Linked DNA regions of Verminephrobacter eiseniae EF01-2. The protein of the gene in region 2 interacts with the protein of the main gene of each other region in a pairwise test. Links are inferred from orthologs where the notes say so. Each region holds a gene or a part of one and is shown on either strand. Other genes may lie near its edges.

Region 1 (8,398 bases), 3.8 Mb from region 2 along the record:
TGCCGAAGAACTCCTTGACCATTTCCTGCACCTTGGGCATGCGGGTCATGCCGCCGACCAGGATCACGTCATGGATGTCGGACACCGATACGCCTGCGTCCTTGATGGCCATGCGGCAAGGCGCAATGGTGCGCTCGATCAACTCGTCGACCAGCGATTCGAGCTTGGCCCGGGTCAGCTTGATGCTCAGGTGCCGGGGACCCGATGCGTCGGCCGTGATGTAGGGCAGGTTGATGTCGGTGGCGGCCGAGTTCGATAGTTCGATCTTGGCTTTTTCTGCGGCCTCCTTCAGGCGTTGCAGGGCCAGCACGTCCTTGGACAGATCCACGCCTTGCTCTTTTTTGAACTCGCTGATGATGTAGTCGATGATGCGCTGGTCGAAGTCTTCACCCCCCAGGAAGGTGTCGCCGTTGGTCGATAGCACCTCGAACTGCTTTTCGCCGTCGACATCGGCGATTTCGATGATCGACACGTCGAAGGTGCCGCCGCCCAGGTCATACACGGCGATCTTGCGGTCGCCCTTTTCCTGTTTGTCCAGGCCGAAGGCCAGCGCTGCGGCGGTAGGCTCGTTGATGATGCGCTTGACATCCAGGCCGGCAATGCGGCCGGCGTCCTTGGTGGCCTGGCGCTGGGCGTCGTTGAAGTAGGCCGGAACGGTGATCACGGCCTCGGTCACAGGCTCGCCCAGGTAGTCTTCGGCGGTCTTTTTCATCTTGCGCAGGATGTCGGCGGACACCTGCTGTGCGGACAGCTTGGTGCCGCGCACTTCGATCCAGGCGTCGCCGTTCTCGGCGGCCACGATCTTGTAGGGCATCAGGTCGATGTCCTTTTGCACTTCCTTTTCGGTGAACTTGCGCCCGATCAGGCGCTTGACGGCGTACAGCGTGTTCTTGGGGTTGGTCACCGCCTGGCGTTTGGCCGAGGCGCCGACGAGGATCTCGCCGTCTTCCTGGTAAGCCACGATCGAGGGCGTAGTGCGGGCGCCTTCGCTGTTCTCGATCACGCGCGTGGTGTTGCCTTCCATGATGGACACGCAACTGTTGGTGGTGCCCAGGTCGATGCCGATGATTCTTCCCATGGTGTTTGCTCCGAATGCTGAAATGGTGGGGTTGGCTGGTAACTTGTGGATAAGGCCGGGGGGTTCAAGTCATCCGGGCTGATTTTTTTGCCGCCGGGCAGGCGGCTCGGGTGACTGGTCGGGCGGCGGCATTGCGGCCTGGGGGATCTTCATTTGGAGGCCGAAACGGTGACCAGCGCCGGGCGCAACACGCGCTCGGCAATCACATAGCCTTTTTGCAGCACGGCCACGACGGTATTGGCTTCCTGCTCGGCCGGCACCACGCTGATGGCCTGGTGCTGATGGGGGTCGAACTTGGTGCCGGCTGCAGGGTTGATCGCCAGCACCTTGTTGCGCTCGAGCGTCGAGGTCAGTTGGCGCAAGGTGGCGTCGGCGCCTTCGCGCAGTTGCTGCGGCGTGGCCTCCTTGATGGCCAGGGCGGCATCGAGGCTGTCGGCCACCGGCAGCAGGCTCTCGGCAAAGCTCTCGATGCCGAATTTGCGCGCCTTGGCCACCTCGTCTTCGGCACGGCGGCGGGCATTCTCGGCCTCGGCCTTGGCACGCAGGAACTGATCGGCCAGTTCGGCGCTTTTGGCCTTGAGCTCGGCCAGTTCGCCCTGCAAGCGCGCCAACTCGTCGTCGGCGTGGGCTGCCATGGCGGCTTCGACTTCTTCGGGAGCGGGAGCGCTTGGGGTGGTGGGGCTGTTGTCTGACATGTCTTGATCTGGAGGTGAGTAAAACAGTACGCGCGGGAATTGGGGGCCGCCGTTGTCAATTCAAGGCCTGCGCTGCTTGCAGCCCGAACTGCACCAAAACCGCAGAGTGTACAAGGGCCAGGCGGCGGGCTACAATGGCCGGCTTTGCCTTGCCACACCGCTACCTGACGCAGCGGGTGGTCTCATTGCAGAAATGCAGAAACGCCAAAAGGAGTCCCATGCGTCACTATGAAATCATTTTGTTGATCCATCCGGATCAAAGCGAGCAGGTTCCAGCCATGCTCGAGCGCTACAAGGGCATGATCGCCGCCGGCGGCGGCAAGGTGCACCGTGTGGAAGACTGGGGCCGCCGGCAACTGGCGTACCTGATCAACAAGCTGTCCAAGGCCCATTACCTGTGCGTGAACATCGAGGCCGACCAGGCGGTGATGGCCGAACTCGAGCATGCCTTCAAGTTCAACGACGCCGTGCTGCGCCACCTGACGGTGCACAAGAAGAAGGCCGTCACCGGCCCCTCGGCGATGATGAAGACCGTCGAGCGTGAAGAGTTCCGCAAGGCCAGCCAAGCCGGCAATCAAACCACCGCTCCAGCCGCCAGCCCGGCCGATCATGCGGCCGCCCCGGCGAGCGCTGATCGATCGTAATGCGCAGTGCACAACAGCGTCGTCTTGACTGCCTGCATCGTGGAGGCCGAGTCCTTGCGCTACACGCCGGCCGGATTGCCCGCCATTGCCTTGCGGCTCGAACATGAGTCCCGGCAGACCGAGGCCGGGCAGCCGCGTGATGTCAAGGCCGCCATCAAAGCCGTCGCCTTTGGCGCGATGGCCGAGCGTCTGGCCAGGCAGAACATTGCAAGTCGCTGGACTTTCAGTGGATTTCTGGCCACGCCGCGCAATGGCAAGAACGCAGTGCTGCACATTCAGGATATTCAACCACATTGATTTTCAAAGGGGTCCGCCATGGCCACGTTCAAGAAGTTCAACAAAGACAAGCGCCCCAAGCGCAACACCCAGTCCCTGCTGTTCAAGCGCAAGCGCTTTTGCCGCTTCACGGTGACCGGCGTCGAAGAAATCGACTACAAGGATGTAGACACGTTGCGCGATTTCATCGCCGAAAACGGCAAGATCATCCCCGCGCGCCTGACCGGCACGCGCGCCATCTTCCAGCGCCAGCTCAACACCGCGATCAAACGCGCCCGCTTTCTGGCCTTGGTGCCTTACAGCGACCAGCACAAGATCTGAGGAGCACCTGCCATGCAAATCATCCTGCTCGACAAGGTTGTGAACCTCGGCAACCTGGGCCAAATCGTCAAGGTCAAGGACGGCTACGCCCGCAACTTCCTGATCCCTACGGGCCGCGCCCGCCGCGCCACCGAAGCGGCCAAGGCCGAGTTCGAGGCCAAGCGCGCCGAACTCGAAAAAACCGCCGCCACCAACCTGGCCCAGGCCCAGGCCCAAGGCGAAAAGCTCGCCGGCACTGCCATCAAGCTGACGCAAAAGGCGGGCGTCGACGGCCGTCTGTTTGGCTCGGTGACCAACCATGACATCGCCGAAGAGTTGAACAAACAAGGCTTCAAGCTGGCCAAGTCGCGCATCCGCCTGCCCAACGGCCCCATCAAGATGGTCGGCGACAACACGGTGAGCGTGGTTTTGCACACCGATGTGGTCGTCGAAGTCATCGTGTCGGTGTATGGCGAAACCGCCTGATCATCCGGCCCTGGTGACTTGCGTAAAAGCCGCCCTCGGGCGGCTTTTACTTTTTGGTTTGCGCATCGCATACATGCTTGCCCACCTGTCATCCAGCAATTATCCCCAGGTGTATCAACAGCGCATGCCTTGCACCGGGATTACATTCCGTTCTTCATGACGCCCAAAAATCATGTCCGCCATCTTTCCCCCGCTCGATGACGATGGCTCGACGGCGCAGCCGCCCGATCCCGAACTGGCCCGGTTGCGCCTGCCACCGCACTCGATCGAGGCCGAATCCAGCGTGCTCGGCGGGCTGCTGCTGGACAACAATGCCTGGGACCGCGTCGGTGACCTGCTGGTGCAAAGCCATTTTTACCGCCATGAGCACCAGATGATCTACACCGCCATCGGCGTGCTGATCACTGCCAGCAAGCCGGCCGACGTGATCACCGTGTTCGAGCAGTTGCAGAACCTGGGCCAGGCCCAGGAAACGGGGGGGCTGGCGTATTTGAACAACCTCGCGCAATATGTGCCGGGCGCCAGCAACATCCGCCGCTATGCGGAGATCGTGCGCGAGCGGGCCATTTTGCGCAAGCTGATCACGACCAGCGACGAGATCTGCACCAGCGCCTTCAACCCGCAAGGCCGGACGGTGGAGCGCATTCTCGACGAGGCCGAAGCCAGGATTTTTGCCATTGGCGAAGAAGGCTCGCGCACCAAGCAGGGTTTCCAGTCGCTCGACAAACTGGTGGTCGATCTGCTCGACCGCGTGCAGGAGTTGGCCGACAACCCGGTGGACGTGACCGGCGTGCCCACCGGCTTTGCCGATCTCGACCGGATGACCTGCGGCCTGCAGGCGGGCGACCTGGTGGTGCTGGCCGCGCGCCCGTCGATGGGCAAGACCTCGCTGGCGGTGAACATTGCCGAGCATGTGGCGCTCGATGAGGGCCTGCCGGTGGCCATCTTCTCTATGGAAATGGGCGCCGCGCAACTGGCGGTGCGCATCGTGGGCTCGATTGGCCGCGTGAACCAGGGCAACCTGCGCACCGGCCGGCTCAGCGATGAGGAGTGGCCACGCCTGACCGAAGCCATTGAAAAGCTGCGCACGGTGTCGCTGCACATCGACGAAACCCCGGGCCTGACGCCCAGCGAACTGCGCGCCAATGCCCGGCGTCTGGCGCGCCAGTGCGGCAAGCTCGGCCTGATCGTGGTGGACTATTTGCAGTTGATGAGCGGCTCGGACGCATCAGGTTCGGACAACCGGGCCACCGAACTGGGCGAGATCTCGCGCGGCCTGAAAATGCTGGCCAAGGAACTGCAATGCCCGGTGATGGCGCTCTCGCAGCTCAATCGCTCGGTCGAGCAGCGCACCGACAAACGCCCGCTGATGTCCGACCTGCGCGAGTCCGGCGCCATCGAGCAAGATGCCGACATCATCATGTTCATCTACCGCGACGACTACTACAACAAGGAGAGCAAGGAACCGAACGTGGCCGAAATCATCATCGGCAAGCAGCGCAATGGCCCGACCGGCACGGTCAAGCTGTTCTTCCAGAAGAACCAGACGCGCTTCGAGAACCTGGCCATCGGTTCGGGCGACGATTTTTGATCACGCTGGCGCTTGATTCATCCTTGCCGTCAGCTATCGAAATAGTAGCGCCAAAAGCAGCAAGCCAAGCCCCAACACGCCCAGGGTCAGCAAGGCCCAGGTACTGCGTTGGCTGTGCCGGCGCAGCGCTTCGATGGCCAGCACCAGTTGGGCGTTTTGTGCTGCCAGTGACTCGATCAGCAGCGCGCCATCGCGTTGCTCCTGCTCCAACTGCGTGACCCGGTCATGCAGGTGCTGCCACTGTGCGTCGGCAGGCGGCACGGCGCCTTCCTGCGCCGCGACGGCAGTGTCTTTGCGCGCGCTGCCCAAGAGCTTTTTGGCGGCTTGCAGGATTTGGGGCGTGGCCTTGATCACGTCACCCCAGGGCACCAGTTTGAGCACGGCCATCCACATTGGAGTTTCCCGATGACATATGCAACGACTGCGGCCTATGCTAGTGTCTCGTCACGGATCAGATGTCGTAGGCTGCGCGCAGCCAATACCGAGCGTATTGGCAAGCGATGCAACGCCGCGATGCGCTTCGATGGCCAGCGCAGACCGACAGATGATCCGTGACGCGACACTAGGCACGCGCCGCAGGCTGCGCGGTGGCGTTTCACAGCATCTCGCTCGCAAAATCCGCCAGGCGCGAGCGTTCACCGCGCGCCAGCGTGATGTGGCCGCCATGCGGCCAGCCCTTGAAGCGGTCTACCGCATAGGTCAGGCCCGAGGAGCCTTCGGTCAGGTACGGCGTGTCGATCTGCGCCAGGTTGCCCATGCAGATGATCTTGGTGCCCGGGCCGGCGCGCGTGATCAGCGTCTTCATCTGCTTGGGCGTCAGGTTTTGCGCCTCATCGATGATCACGTACTTGTTCAGGAAGGTGCGCCCGCGCATGAAGCTCATGCTCTTGATCTTGATGCGGCTGCGGATGAGCTCGTTGGTTGCGGCACGCCCCCATTCGCCGGCGTTGCCGCCGTCGCCCTTGGCGAGGAACTCCAGGTTGTCGTCGAGCGCCCCCATCCAGGGGCCCATCTTTTCTTCTTCGGTGCCGGGCAGAAAGCCGATGTCCTCGCCCACGCTGACCGTGGCGCGGGTCATGATGATCTCGGTGTAGCGGCGGTCATCGAGCACCTGGGTCAGCCCTGCGGCCAATGCCAGCAAGGTCTTGCCGGTGCCGGCCGTGCCGGTCAGCGTGACGAAGTCGATCTCGGGGTCCATCAGCAGGTTCATCGCGTAGTTCTGCTCGCGGTTGCGCGTGGTCACACCCCATACCGCATGTTTGGCCGAGCCATAGTCCTTGAGCGTCTGCAACACCGCAGTCTTCTCGCGGATCTCGCTGACCCGCGCGAACAGGCTGGGCTCGCCCGGGGCCTCGAAGCAGACAAACTGGTTGATCATCAGTTGCGGCACGATGGGGCCGCCGATGCGGTAGTACATGTGCGCACCGCTTTGCCAGCTCTGCACGTTCTTGCCGCTCTTGGCCCAGAAGTCCGGGGGCAGGGCCAGCACGCCCGCGTACAGCAGGTCGCCGTCTTCCAATGTCTTGTCGTTCTGGTAGTCCTCGGCGTTCAGCCCCAGGGCGCGGGCCTTGACGCGCATGTTGATGTCCTTGGACACCAGCACCACCTGGCGCGGGGCATGCAGCTTGCGCAGCGCCTGGACCACGCCCAGGATCTGGTTGTCGGCCTTTCCCGGCGGCAGGCTGGTGGGCAGGCTGTAGTCCAGCGGGGCGGTCTGGAAGAACAGGTGCCCGCCGGCGGCGCGCTGGCCGGTCGAGTCCAGCCCAACCCCGTGCGCCATGTCGGCGCCTTGTGCGGCGGCGGCCAGCGCATCGAGCGTGCGGCTGGCCTGGCGGCCGTTGCGTGCCACTTCGGTCATGCCGTTTTTATGGCTGTCGAGTTCTTCCAGCACGATCATCGGCAGGAAGATGTCGTGCTCTTCAAAGCGGAACAGGCAGGTGGGATCGTGCAGCAGCACATTGGTGTCGAGCACAAACAGCTTGGCAGGGCCTTGCGGACGGCTGCGCTGGTGGCGGCCCCGCACCGGCGCGGCCGCCACCGGGCTGGCCGGCGCAGCCATGGTGTCGGCGCGGGCGGGGCTGCGCCGGCCCGGGCTGCGGACTGCGGGTGTTTCGGATGCAGCGCTGCCAGGCTCGGCTGCAGGCACGCTGGCGAGCAGTTGCGCTGCTGCGCGGTCGGTCGCCGGTTTGCGCGCCGGCGCACGCGCTGCGGCTGCGTCGGCCGTCCCGGTCGCTGCGGCGGCCTTGCCATCTCGGGCAGGCATGTCGTAGGCCTCGGGTGCAAGGAGGGCGGCGCGCCGGCTGGGGGCGGGGGGCAGGGGCATGGTGGCAGGGACTCGGTCAGTGGTGTTCAGAAAGCCAAAAGCCGCCTGGAGGCCAAGGCGGCTTTTGGCAAGGGGCGCCAAGCGTTGCGGTCACCGGAACGACCCGAAGAGTATGCGGCAGCGCCGACGCTCCACAAGGCGATCAAGCGGCCTTTTTCAGGGTCTTGATGGATTTGACCGTCTTGAGGACTTCATCCACATGGCCCGGCACTTTCAGACCGCGCCATTCCTGCACCAGCAGGCCATCGGGGCCGATCAGGAAGGTGCTGCGCTCGATGCCCTTGACCTTTTTGCCGTACATGATCTTGTTCTTGACCACGCCGAACATATGGCACATTTTCTCTTCGGTGTCGGCGATGAGTTCAAAGGGCAGTTCCAGCTTTTCCTTGAAGTCGTCGTGCGACTTCATGTTGTCGCGCGACACGCCGAACACGGCAGCGCCGGCTTTCACGAAGTCCTTGTAGCGGTCGCGAAACTGCATGGCCTCCGTGGTGCAACCAGGCGTGTTGTCCTTGGGATAAAAGTAAAGCACCAGAATCTGGCCCAGGTGGGAGCTGTTGGAGACCTTGATGCCACCGGTGGCGTTGGTTTCAAATTCAGGCAGGGGTTTGTTGACAACGATCGCCATGGCACTTGGATCTCTCAGGATGTAGTCGTTGGTAAGAGCCGATGGAGCGGGTGTGTCGTTGCTCTTGGGATGTCCTGGCTTGGAGGCGCCCCCGGCCGCAACTGGCGATTTTACTCCCAAAAACGAACTCCCGGCCATGGCGCCACGACGGCGCGGGCCAGCCCAAGGGCATGGGCACAGCACCCCGGCGGGTACCCTGGATACATCGAGGATGCCTGGGCGGCTGCTTGGCGCAGGCGTCGCCGAGCTTGCCGGCAGCGCGCTCAATGCACGACGACGGGGTTTTGCGCCAGACCGGCGTAGCGGTCCAGCGCGTCTTCGACTTCCTCTTGCGTGGGCGTTTTGCGTTGCCAGGCCAGGATCTGCGCCTGGAACAT
Region 2 (8,364 bases):
AAGAACGTGCATGGTCAGCAGTTCATCGATTGCTTTTATGCGTACCACTCGAACCTGAGTCCCAAGGAGTATCTGTGGCCGAAGGAGAAGTTCGACAACTACGGCCCGGAAGTCATGTATGACGACCTGTTCGTCAAGGGCTACGACGACATGGCGATCTGCCAGCCGACTTACCTGACGGACTTTTACAAGAACGGCTTCAACACGACCGAGAGAAATTATGAGATGAAGAAAAGGCATCCGGATCGTTTCATCGTCAACGGCGCCTTCGATCCGCGCGACGGCGAAGCCGGACTCGACTATCTGGACGAGTTGTCCGAGACATATGGCATCAAGGGCGTCAAGCTCTATACGGCAGAATGGCGCGGTGACAGCAAGGGCTACAAACTGTCGGACCCGGGTGCGCAAAAGTATCTCGAACGTTGCGGGAAACTGGGCATCAAGAACATCCATGTGCACAAGGGCCCGACGATTTTGCCGCTGAACCTCGATGCTTTCGACGTTGCCGATATCGACGACGCGGCGACCAACTTTCAGAATCTGAACTTTATCGTCGAGCACTGTGGTCTGCCGCGTCTGGACGATTTTTGCTGGATCGCTACCCAGGAGACGAACGTCTATGGCGGCCTGGCGGTCGTGCTGCCATTCATTCACTCGCGTCCGGAATACTTCGCGCATGTGATCTCGGAGTTGCTGTTCTGGATCGGCGAGGACAAGATACTCTACGGCAGCGATTACGGCATCTGGTCGCCCAAGTGGTTGATCGAGAAATTCATGGCCTTCGAATTGCCGGAATCCGTCAGCAAGGAAACCGGCGTGCAACTGTCGCTGACGGCGAAGAAAAAAATCCTCGGGCTCAACGCGGCACGGTTGTACGGCATCGATGTCGAGGCGCAGAAGAAGTTGCTGGGAGGTGTTCGGAAAGCGGCTGCGGTCGGGGCATGAAGACCCCCAAGACCCCCATGACCACCGCAAACGCAACGGCCGCCGTCGATCGCCCATCGACCCGAATCGCCGAGGTATGGGACCGGCTCGCGTCGGTCACCGATCCCGAACTCGACGAATCGGTGACCGGGTTGGGCTTCGTTACCCATGTGGAGGTGGACGCAGCCGGCGCTGTGCAGATCGGGTTCCGGTTGCCGACCTACTGGTGCGCCGCCAACTTCGCCTTCCTGATGGCCGACGACATGCGCGTTGCCGTCGCCGGCCTGCCGTGGGTGACGAACGTGGCCATCGAACTTGCCGACCATATGTATGCCGGCGAGATCAATCGCGGCGTGGCGGCCGGGCGCTCATTTCAGGACAGCTTTGGCGCGCAGGCCAGCGGCGAGCTCGATGGCATCCGCCGGACTTTCATGGTCAAGGCCTTTCAGCGGCGGCAGGAAGCGCTTCTGACCTCTCTGCTCGAACACGGCCATGAACCTGCGCGGCTGGTGCGCATGAGCGTGGCGGAACTCGCCGGCTTGCCGGGCGATTGCGCCAGCCGGCGGCTCGTGGAGCGCTACCTGGAGCGGCGCACCGTCGTCGCCAGCGGCGCCAATGCTGCGGCGCAGGCCAACGAAACCGCTTTCGTCGACGCTCGAGGGGCGTTGCTCGATGCGGACGGGCTTGGCGCTTACCTGCGTGCCTTGCGGCGGGTCGGCGTGAATGCGCAATTCAACAGTGCGCTGTGCCGCGGCTTGCTGGCGGCACGGTACGGCGACGCAGCCGCGCCGCAGGCCGGGATCGAGCCCGTGCACTTCGTGTCGGCGGGCGACTGGAAAGAGACCGTCGAGGCTACGCGATCGGGCAACGCATCGGCTTGAATCGTGGCAATCCATGATGTTCAAACCCAAGGAAGTGAACCATGCCGAATATCATGCTGCACGACGACGAGGCCCGCATGGCCCTCGGTCGCGGGGTCGCCAAACTGGCCAAAGCGGTGCGCGGCACGCTCGGCCCGCGCGGAATGAATGCGATCATCGACCGCCCGATTGGCACGCCGATCATCTCGCGCGATGGCGTCAGCATCGCCAACGAGATCGAGCTGGAAGACCCGTTCGAAAACATCGGCGCGCAGGTGCTGCGCGAAGTCTCGAAGCAGACCAATGAAGTCGCCGGCGACGGCACTACCACGGCCACCGTGCTGGCCGATGCGCTGGTCCAGGACGGCCTTGCCAGTCTCGTGGCCGGCGCCAACCCCGTCGAGCTGGTTCAGGGCCTGGAGATCGCGGTGCAAGAGGTGATCGCCGCGCTCAGGCGCGCAGCGACACCGCTGCGCGGGGGCAAAGAGGTGCGCGCGGTGGCCGTGGTCGCCGCCAATGACGAGGTCACCGGCGCGATAGTGGCCGAAGCGCTCGAGCGGGTGGGGCCCGATGGCATCGTCGATGTCGAATTCGGCACGACGGTCGAAACCCGTCTCGAAGTGGTCGACGGGATGGCGTTCGATCGCGGCTACCTCTCGCACCATATGGTCACGGACATCGAGAGAATGCAGGTGGTGCTGGACAACCCGCTGATCCTGATGACCGACCAGCGGCTGCAGTCGCCGGAAGAGGTGGCGGCGCTTCAGGCGCTGGCCGTGCACGGCAAACGCCCGCTGCTGATCATTGCGGAGGAGGTTGCCCCGGCCTGTGTCATGACCCTGCTTGCGTGGCGGGACAAGGGCGGGATGCCGGTGGCGGCGATTCATCCGCCGGAATACGGGCATTGGCGCAAGGCCATGCTCGAAGACATCGCCATCGTCACCGGCGGCCGGGTGATCGCCCGCGATCTGGGCGGCAAGCTCGAAGCCACGGAACTGCGCGATCTCGGCAGCGCGCGGCAAGTGCGTATCTCGTCGAACCAGACCATCATTACCGCTGGCGGCGGCGACCCGGCCGCCGTTGCCGCGCGCCGTCAGCAGGTCGCGCGCCAGTATGAGATGGCCCCGGAAAATGTCGAACGCGACAAATTTCAGGTGCGTATCGCCAAGTTGTCCGGCGGCACCGCGATGATCTTCGCCGGCGGCGCCACGCCAGTCGAACAAAAGCGCCGGCTGCACTTGATCGAGGATGCGATCAATGCGGCACGCGCGGCGATTGCCGAGGGTGTCGTGCCAGGTGGCGGAATGGCGCTGCTGCGCGTGTCGGACGAACTCGAAAGCGTGATTGCGCGGACCCAGGGCAGTGTCCAGCAGGGGGTCAGGCTGCTGCAGCGCGTGCTGACGAAACCGCTTTATCACATCGCGACCAATTGCGGTCTCGACGGCGCGGCGATCGTGTCCAGGGCGGTGCGCGCGAAACCGGGCCACGGTCTGGACGCGCGCACGGGCCAGTTCGTCAACCTGATGGAGGCGGGCATCATCGATCCGGTCAAGGTCAGTTACAGCGCAGTGCGCAACGCGGCTTCGGTTGCCGGCTTGATCCTGACCACCCAGACGCTGATTGCCAAAAAGCCGGAAACGATCGACCCGACCGCTGGCCCGGCGCTTGGCGCCGGCGCCGAATTGCTCGGGCGGAAATAGTGATGGCACAGCCGCCACAGCCATCACAGCCGCCACGATCGCCACGACCGATTTTGGAGTCCGGGGCCTGCTGAAAAAAAAGCCGCTTCCGGCGTTTTGCGGGCGGCCATCGATGCAAAGGGGGCCGTGGGCCAGCCCGCGCAGGGCAGGTTTCACGGTCAATGGCAACGAACGTATGGAAAGGATTGGCGCGCTGTCCAAAGGTTGCGAAGGTTCCATTCAGATCGGTCTTCGCAAACGGGATGCGCCCATATAAACGACGATGAGTATCGACGCAGCTCTCGCGGCGACGGTCCGGCACCTCGGTGCAATGTCCTTGATTCGCCTGCTCAAATTCGCATCGGGGTGGACAATCACACTCTCCGGTGTATTCATCATGATGATCGATGCGGGTGCGCTGACCGTTCAGTGGCTGCGCCGTGTCTTCAGTGCAATCAGCGGTGCAATGCCGTGAATGCCGTGAATATCATGAATATCGTGAATGCCAGGCCCGCCGGTAAACCGGGCACCACGGTCATTTTCATCGGCAGGGAGCGACAGCTTGGATGACTGCGTTCACAAGACGGTCGGATCGGCAGCGCGAACCGAGCGCACGGCGCTTGCGGTGAGGGCGGTGCTGGAAGGTCGCCGCCGTGGCGCGTCGATGCTATTGCCATTTGCCGGGCCTGCCGTGGTCGTCTCCGTTGCCTATATGGATCCGGGCAATCTCGCGACGAATATCCAGGCGGGCGCCCGGTACGGATATGCCTTGCTGTGGGTGGTGCTGTTGGCCAATGTCGTGGCGATGCTGTTTCAGTCGCTCTCGGCCAAGCTCGGCATCGTCACCGGGCGAAACCTCGCCGAGCTGTGCCGTGAACGGTTTTCCAGACCTGTCGCGCTGGCCATGTGGGTCGTCAGCGAAATCGCCGCGATGGCAACCGATCTGGCCGCATTTCTCGGCGGCGCCATCGGACTGTCGCTGCTGTTTCGCATGCCCTTGCTCGGCGGCATGGTGGTCACGGCGATCGTGACATATGGCCTGCTGTTGCTTGAGGACGCCGGTTTCCGCCCCCTTGAGCTGGCGATCGGGGCGCTCGTCGGCATCATTGGCTTGTCCTACCTTGCCGAGTTGTTCATTACGCCGATTGCCTGGTCGAGTGTTCTGGCCCATACGGTTTCCCCCCGATTTCCCGATGCAAATGCACTCCTGATTGCTGTCGGCATCGTCGGTGCGACGGTGATGCCGCATGCACTTTTTCTGCATTCGGGCTTGACGCAGCGGCGCACGCCCGCAAGAACCGAGCGCGAGCGGGCGGTATTGCTGAAATTCTCGAACATCGAGGTCGTCGTCGCGCTGGCCATCGCCGGTCTCATCAATATGGCGATGGTCATCATGGCCGCAGGTGCATTTCATCACGGGCATCCCGAGGTGGCGGAGATAGAAACCGCCTATCACACATTGGCGCCGTTATTGGGCATTGGGGCGGCAGGGGTTTTTCTGTTGTCGCTGATCGCTTCGGGCATATCGAGTTCCGTGGTCGGCACGATGGCCGGTCAAATAATCATGCAAGGGTTCGTGGAATTTCGCATTCCGTTATGGTTGCGCCGGGCCGTGACGATGGCGCCGAGTTTCGCCGTGGTGGCGCTCGGGGTCAATGTGACCCAGGCGCTCGTCCTCAGCCAGGTGGTATTGAGCCTCGCGCTGCCGCTGCCGATGGCCGCGCTGTTATGGTTTACCTGCAGCAGGGAGGTGATGGGAGCATACAAAAATCGCGTATTCATCGCCGTGATCGCCACGCTGGCGGCATGCGCCGTTCTGGCGTTCAATGCCGTGCTGATTCTGCAAACGTTCGGCGTCGATATTCCTGGCTTGCCAGGCTGAATGGGGCGATGCAGGCCTATATCGATCGGTAATCGCGCTGCCGGGTTCGGCCGGCGATCGGGCAAAAAACCGGAGCGCGACATACACATGCAGGTCACGCCGCAGCCGGCAGCAGCGCCGGTTCCGGGCTGGCCCGAGGAGAATGATGATGAGACAGCGGTTCGATGCCATGTCGGGTCTTGGCAATCAGACCATCATGGGCCGTATCGTGGCCAGGGCGCGGCGCGCGAACGCCTGTCATTCCGACCGGGCCACGATGCGCGCATGGGAGCGTTTTCTCTCGGGCGAGCCGCTGACGTCCACGCCTTCGGCCCTGATCGACTCCTGGCAACGCAGTCTGCAATCCGGCGTCAGTCCCACGGCGGAATCGGCACCGGTCGCGGTCCAAGGCGACGCGGTCGCGGCGCTGTGCTGGCGGCATCGGGAATTGCTGACGGCATCCGATCGCCTTTTCTCCGTGACCGCAGATCTGTTTGCGGATTCGCGGTCGATCCTGCTGCTGACCAACCAGGACGGCGTGATTCTCAAGGCGGCGGGGGACTTGCGCACGCTGGCGGCGGGCGAAAAAATTCATTTGACATCCGGCGGCGACTGGCGTGAAAACCGGGCCGGCACCAACGGCATCGGCACCACGCTGGCCACCGGCCAGCCCACCTATATCCACGGCGCGGAGCATTTCTGCGAAGGAATCAAATCGTGGAGTTGCGCCGCAGCGCCGATTTTCGAGCCCGGCACCGGCAAGATTCTCGGCGTGCTCGACATTTCCGGGCCGCCTTCCACCTATCAAATCAACAACCTCACCTTGGCGGTCACCGCCGCGCACCAGATTCAAATGGTGCTGGCCGAGCAGGCCACGCGTGAGCATGTGCGCCTGCTCAGCTTCTGCCTGCAGCGCCTGTCGTCGTCCGATGCCACCGGGATGGTGCTGATCGACCGGGCCGGGCGGCTCGTGCACACCACGAGCCGGGTGCCATTGCCGGTCGGCATTGGCGAGCGCTTGCCCGGCATGGATGAGGGCACCGCTGTCGAGGACTGGGCGCAACGCCTGCCCAAAGGCCTGCATGCCGATTGGTTCAGCCCGGTCGTGGTCGATGGCAGCACGATCGGCGCCATGCTGGTCGTCCCCATGCGCTCACGACCCATCAACGCCCGCCTCGCCGAGCGCAGCGACGAGGCCGATCCGCAGCGCAGCGGCTTCGCGCAGATACAGGGGCAAAGTGCGGCGATACTGGCCGCGATCAACCGGGGCCGGCAGCTTGCGCGCAAGCGCGTGCCGGTTCTGATCGAGGGCGAAACCGGGGTCGGCAAAGAGCTGTTCGCGCGCGCCATACATGGCGAGGAAGGGGGCGGCGGGCCGTTCGTCGCATACAACTGCGGGGCCGCGTCGAAAGAACTGATCGCCAGCGAATTGTTCGGCCATGTGCGCGGCGCGTTTACCGGGGCGACGGCCGAGGGCCGTCCAGGCCGCTTCGAACTGGCGCACGGCGGCACGCTGTGTCTGGACGAAATCGGTGAAATGCCGCTCGAACTACAGCCGGTGCTGCTGCGCGCACTGGAGGAGGGCATCGTTTACCGGCTGGGGGACACTCAGCCGCGGCGCGTCGATGTGCGCTTGCTGGCGATGACCAACCGCAATCTGCGCGAAGATGTCGGCTCGGGCCATTTCCGGCGCGATCTCTATTACCGCATCAGCGTGACGCGCATGCGGATTCCGCCGCTGCGCGAACGGGACATCGACATCGATCTCCTCGTCGCGTTTTTCAACCGGCGGCTGGCCCAGCGCCACGCGGTTCCCGAGCGACGGCTGAGCGCCGAGATCATGGCGGTGCTGCGCGCTTATTCCTGGCCCGGCAATGTCAGGGAGATACGCAACGTGATCGAAAATCTGCTGCTGACATCCAGCGCAGAGCTGGTCACGCTCGATGAACTGCCGGCCGAACTGCTCACGGGCACGGCCGCAGCCGTTGCGCCGCCGGTGCAGGAGCCATCGGGCCGGCTGGAGGAAACGGAACGTTTGGCCATCGTCCGGGCAGTGCAGGGCGCCCACGGCAATCTCGCCCAGGCCGCCCGTTCATTGGGGGTCTCGCGCAGCACGCTGTATCGCAAGCTGGAACTCTATCAACCGGGGGTCATCGCCAAACCGACGGGCGAATGAGGCCGGGACGGGCGGTTTTCCGGCCAGTGCTTGCGGCAAGAGCTTTCGGTCAGTGCTTTCGGTCAGAGCTTGCGGCCAGTGCTCCGTGACGGCTTCGCTGACGCGCATGACCGCGCCCCATCCCCGAGGGGCGGGCGCCCGGCCTGTGTGCCGACGATCCCGGGCGGCCCTCGATACCGCGATTCACGATCCCATCGCCTGCGTCGCATGCCACAGGTAGGTCACGGCAAATTCGCTGTGACCATGGGCGTGCTCCACCTCGGCCAGGCAGGCCAGCGCCACGGGGTCATTCGGCACCGCGTTCAGCACGGTTTCGGCCAGCAGGGTCAGCGCCTTCCAGTGGCGGCCGGTGATGGTGGCGCCTGCGGGCATGGCCGCCGTGCTGGCCCGGGCTTTGGCCACCAGCGCCTGCAAGCGCTGGTGCGCCTGCGCCAGGCTGATGCGCTGGCCCGGCCCCAGCCCCACCCCCGGCGCGGGGGGCTGGCGCCAGGCGTCGGGCAAGCCGGGCAGCCAATCGTCCAGGGCCTGCGCCTGGGCCTGGGCGTCATCCGGGTGCTTGGCCCGGGCCAGCCACAGCAGCCACATCGCGCGCAGGCCCTCGCCGAAATGGTGGTTGAAGAGGTCCTCGCGCATCAGCACCGAGCGCTCGACCTCGGCGCGCAATCCCAGGCGCAGGCGGTTCAGCGCCTGCCTGTCGGCGGCCAGCGCGCAGGCAATGCGCAGATAGTCGGCGGGCGTTGCGGCCAGCCATTCGGTGCGCCCCAGATAGCTCAGCAGGCCCAGGCCCATGCGGCTCTTGAAGCTCTGGCCGACCATCGAGACCACGGGCAGGCCCATCCACAGCGCGTCGAACGTGGTCGTGCC

Evidence for each region.
Region 1: the proteins of VEIS_RS21295 (region 2) and grpE interact in binary tests that used the Escherichia coli proteins (3 or more experiments, as listed by UniProt). The link is inferred for Verminephrobacter eiseniae EF01-2 from one-to-one orthologs.

Annotation. Positions count from the first base shown.
Region 1 is NC_008786.1:1,093,473-1,101,870, forward strand. Bases 1-2,880 are described here. They hold grpE (nucleotide exchange factor GrpE), read right to left. Parts: upstream 1,774-2,880; coding sequence 1,228-1,773; downstream 1-1,227. Other genes in these bases: dnaK (molecular chaperone DnaK), read right to left, coding at 1-1,078; rpsF (30S ribosomal protein S6), read left to right, coding at 1,992-2,417; priB (primosomal replication protein N), read left to right, coding at 2,424-2,714; rpsR (30S ribosomal protein S18), read left to right, coding at 2,733-2,880. In the rest of the region: more of rpsR, read left to right, coding at 2,881-3,014; rplI (50S ribosomal protein L9), read left to right, coding at 3,027-3,479; dnaB (replicative DNA helicase), read left to right, coding at 3,652-5,070; VEIS_RS04850 (hypothetical protein), read right to left, coding at 5,104-5,463; VEIS_RS31065 (hypothetical protein), read right to left, coding at 5,499-5,633; VEIS_RS04855 (PhoH family protein), read right to left, coding at 5,666-7,393; VEIS_RS04860 (peroxiredoxin), read right to left, coding at 7,536-8,021; VEIS_RS04865 (BTH_I0359 family protein), read right to left, coding at 8,285-8,398. UniProt on the Escherichia coli protein: Participates actively in the response to hyperosmotic and heat shock by preventing the aggregation of stress-denatured proteins, in association with DnaK and GrpE. It is the nucleotide exchange factor for DnaK and may function as a thermosensor.
Region 2 is NC_008786.1:4,848,742-4,857,105, reverse strand. The notes cover bases 3,340-6,185. They hold VEIS_RS21295 (Nramp family divalent metal transporter), read left to right. Parts: upstream 3,340-4,025; coding sequence 4,026-5,345; downstream 5,346-6,185. Other genes in these bases: VEIS_RS21290 (sigma-54-dependent Fis family transcriptional regulator), read left to right, coding at 5,494-6,185; VEIS_RS21300 (hypothetical protein), read left to right, coding at 3,747-3,938; groEL (molecular chaperone GroEL), read left to right, coding at 3,340-3,484. Outside these bases: VEIS_RS21315 (amidohydrolase family protein), read left to right, coding at 1-945; VEIS_RS21310 (metal-sulfur cluster assembly factor), read left to right, coding at 963-1,805; more of groEL, read left to right, coding at 1,847-3,339; more of VEIS_RS21290, read left to right, coding at 6,186-7,500; VEIS_RS21285 (O-linked N-acetylglucosamine transferase, SPINDLY family protein), read right to left, coding at 7,684-8,364. UniProt on the Escherichia coli protein: H(+)-stimulated, divalent metal cation uptake system. Involved in manganese and iron uptake. Can also transport cadmium, cobalt, zinc and to a lesser extent nickel and copper. Involved in response to reactive oxygen.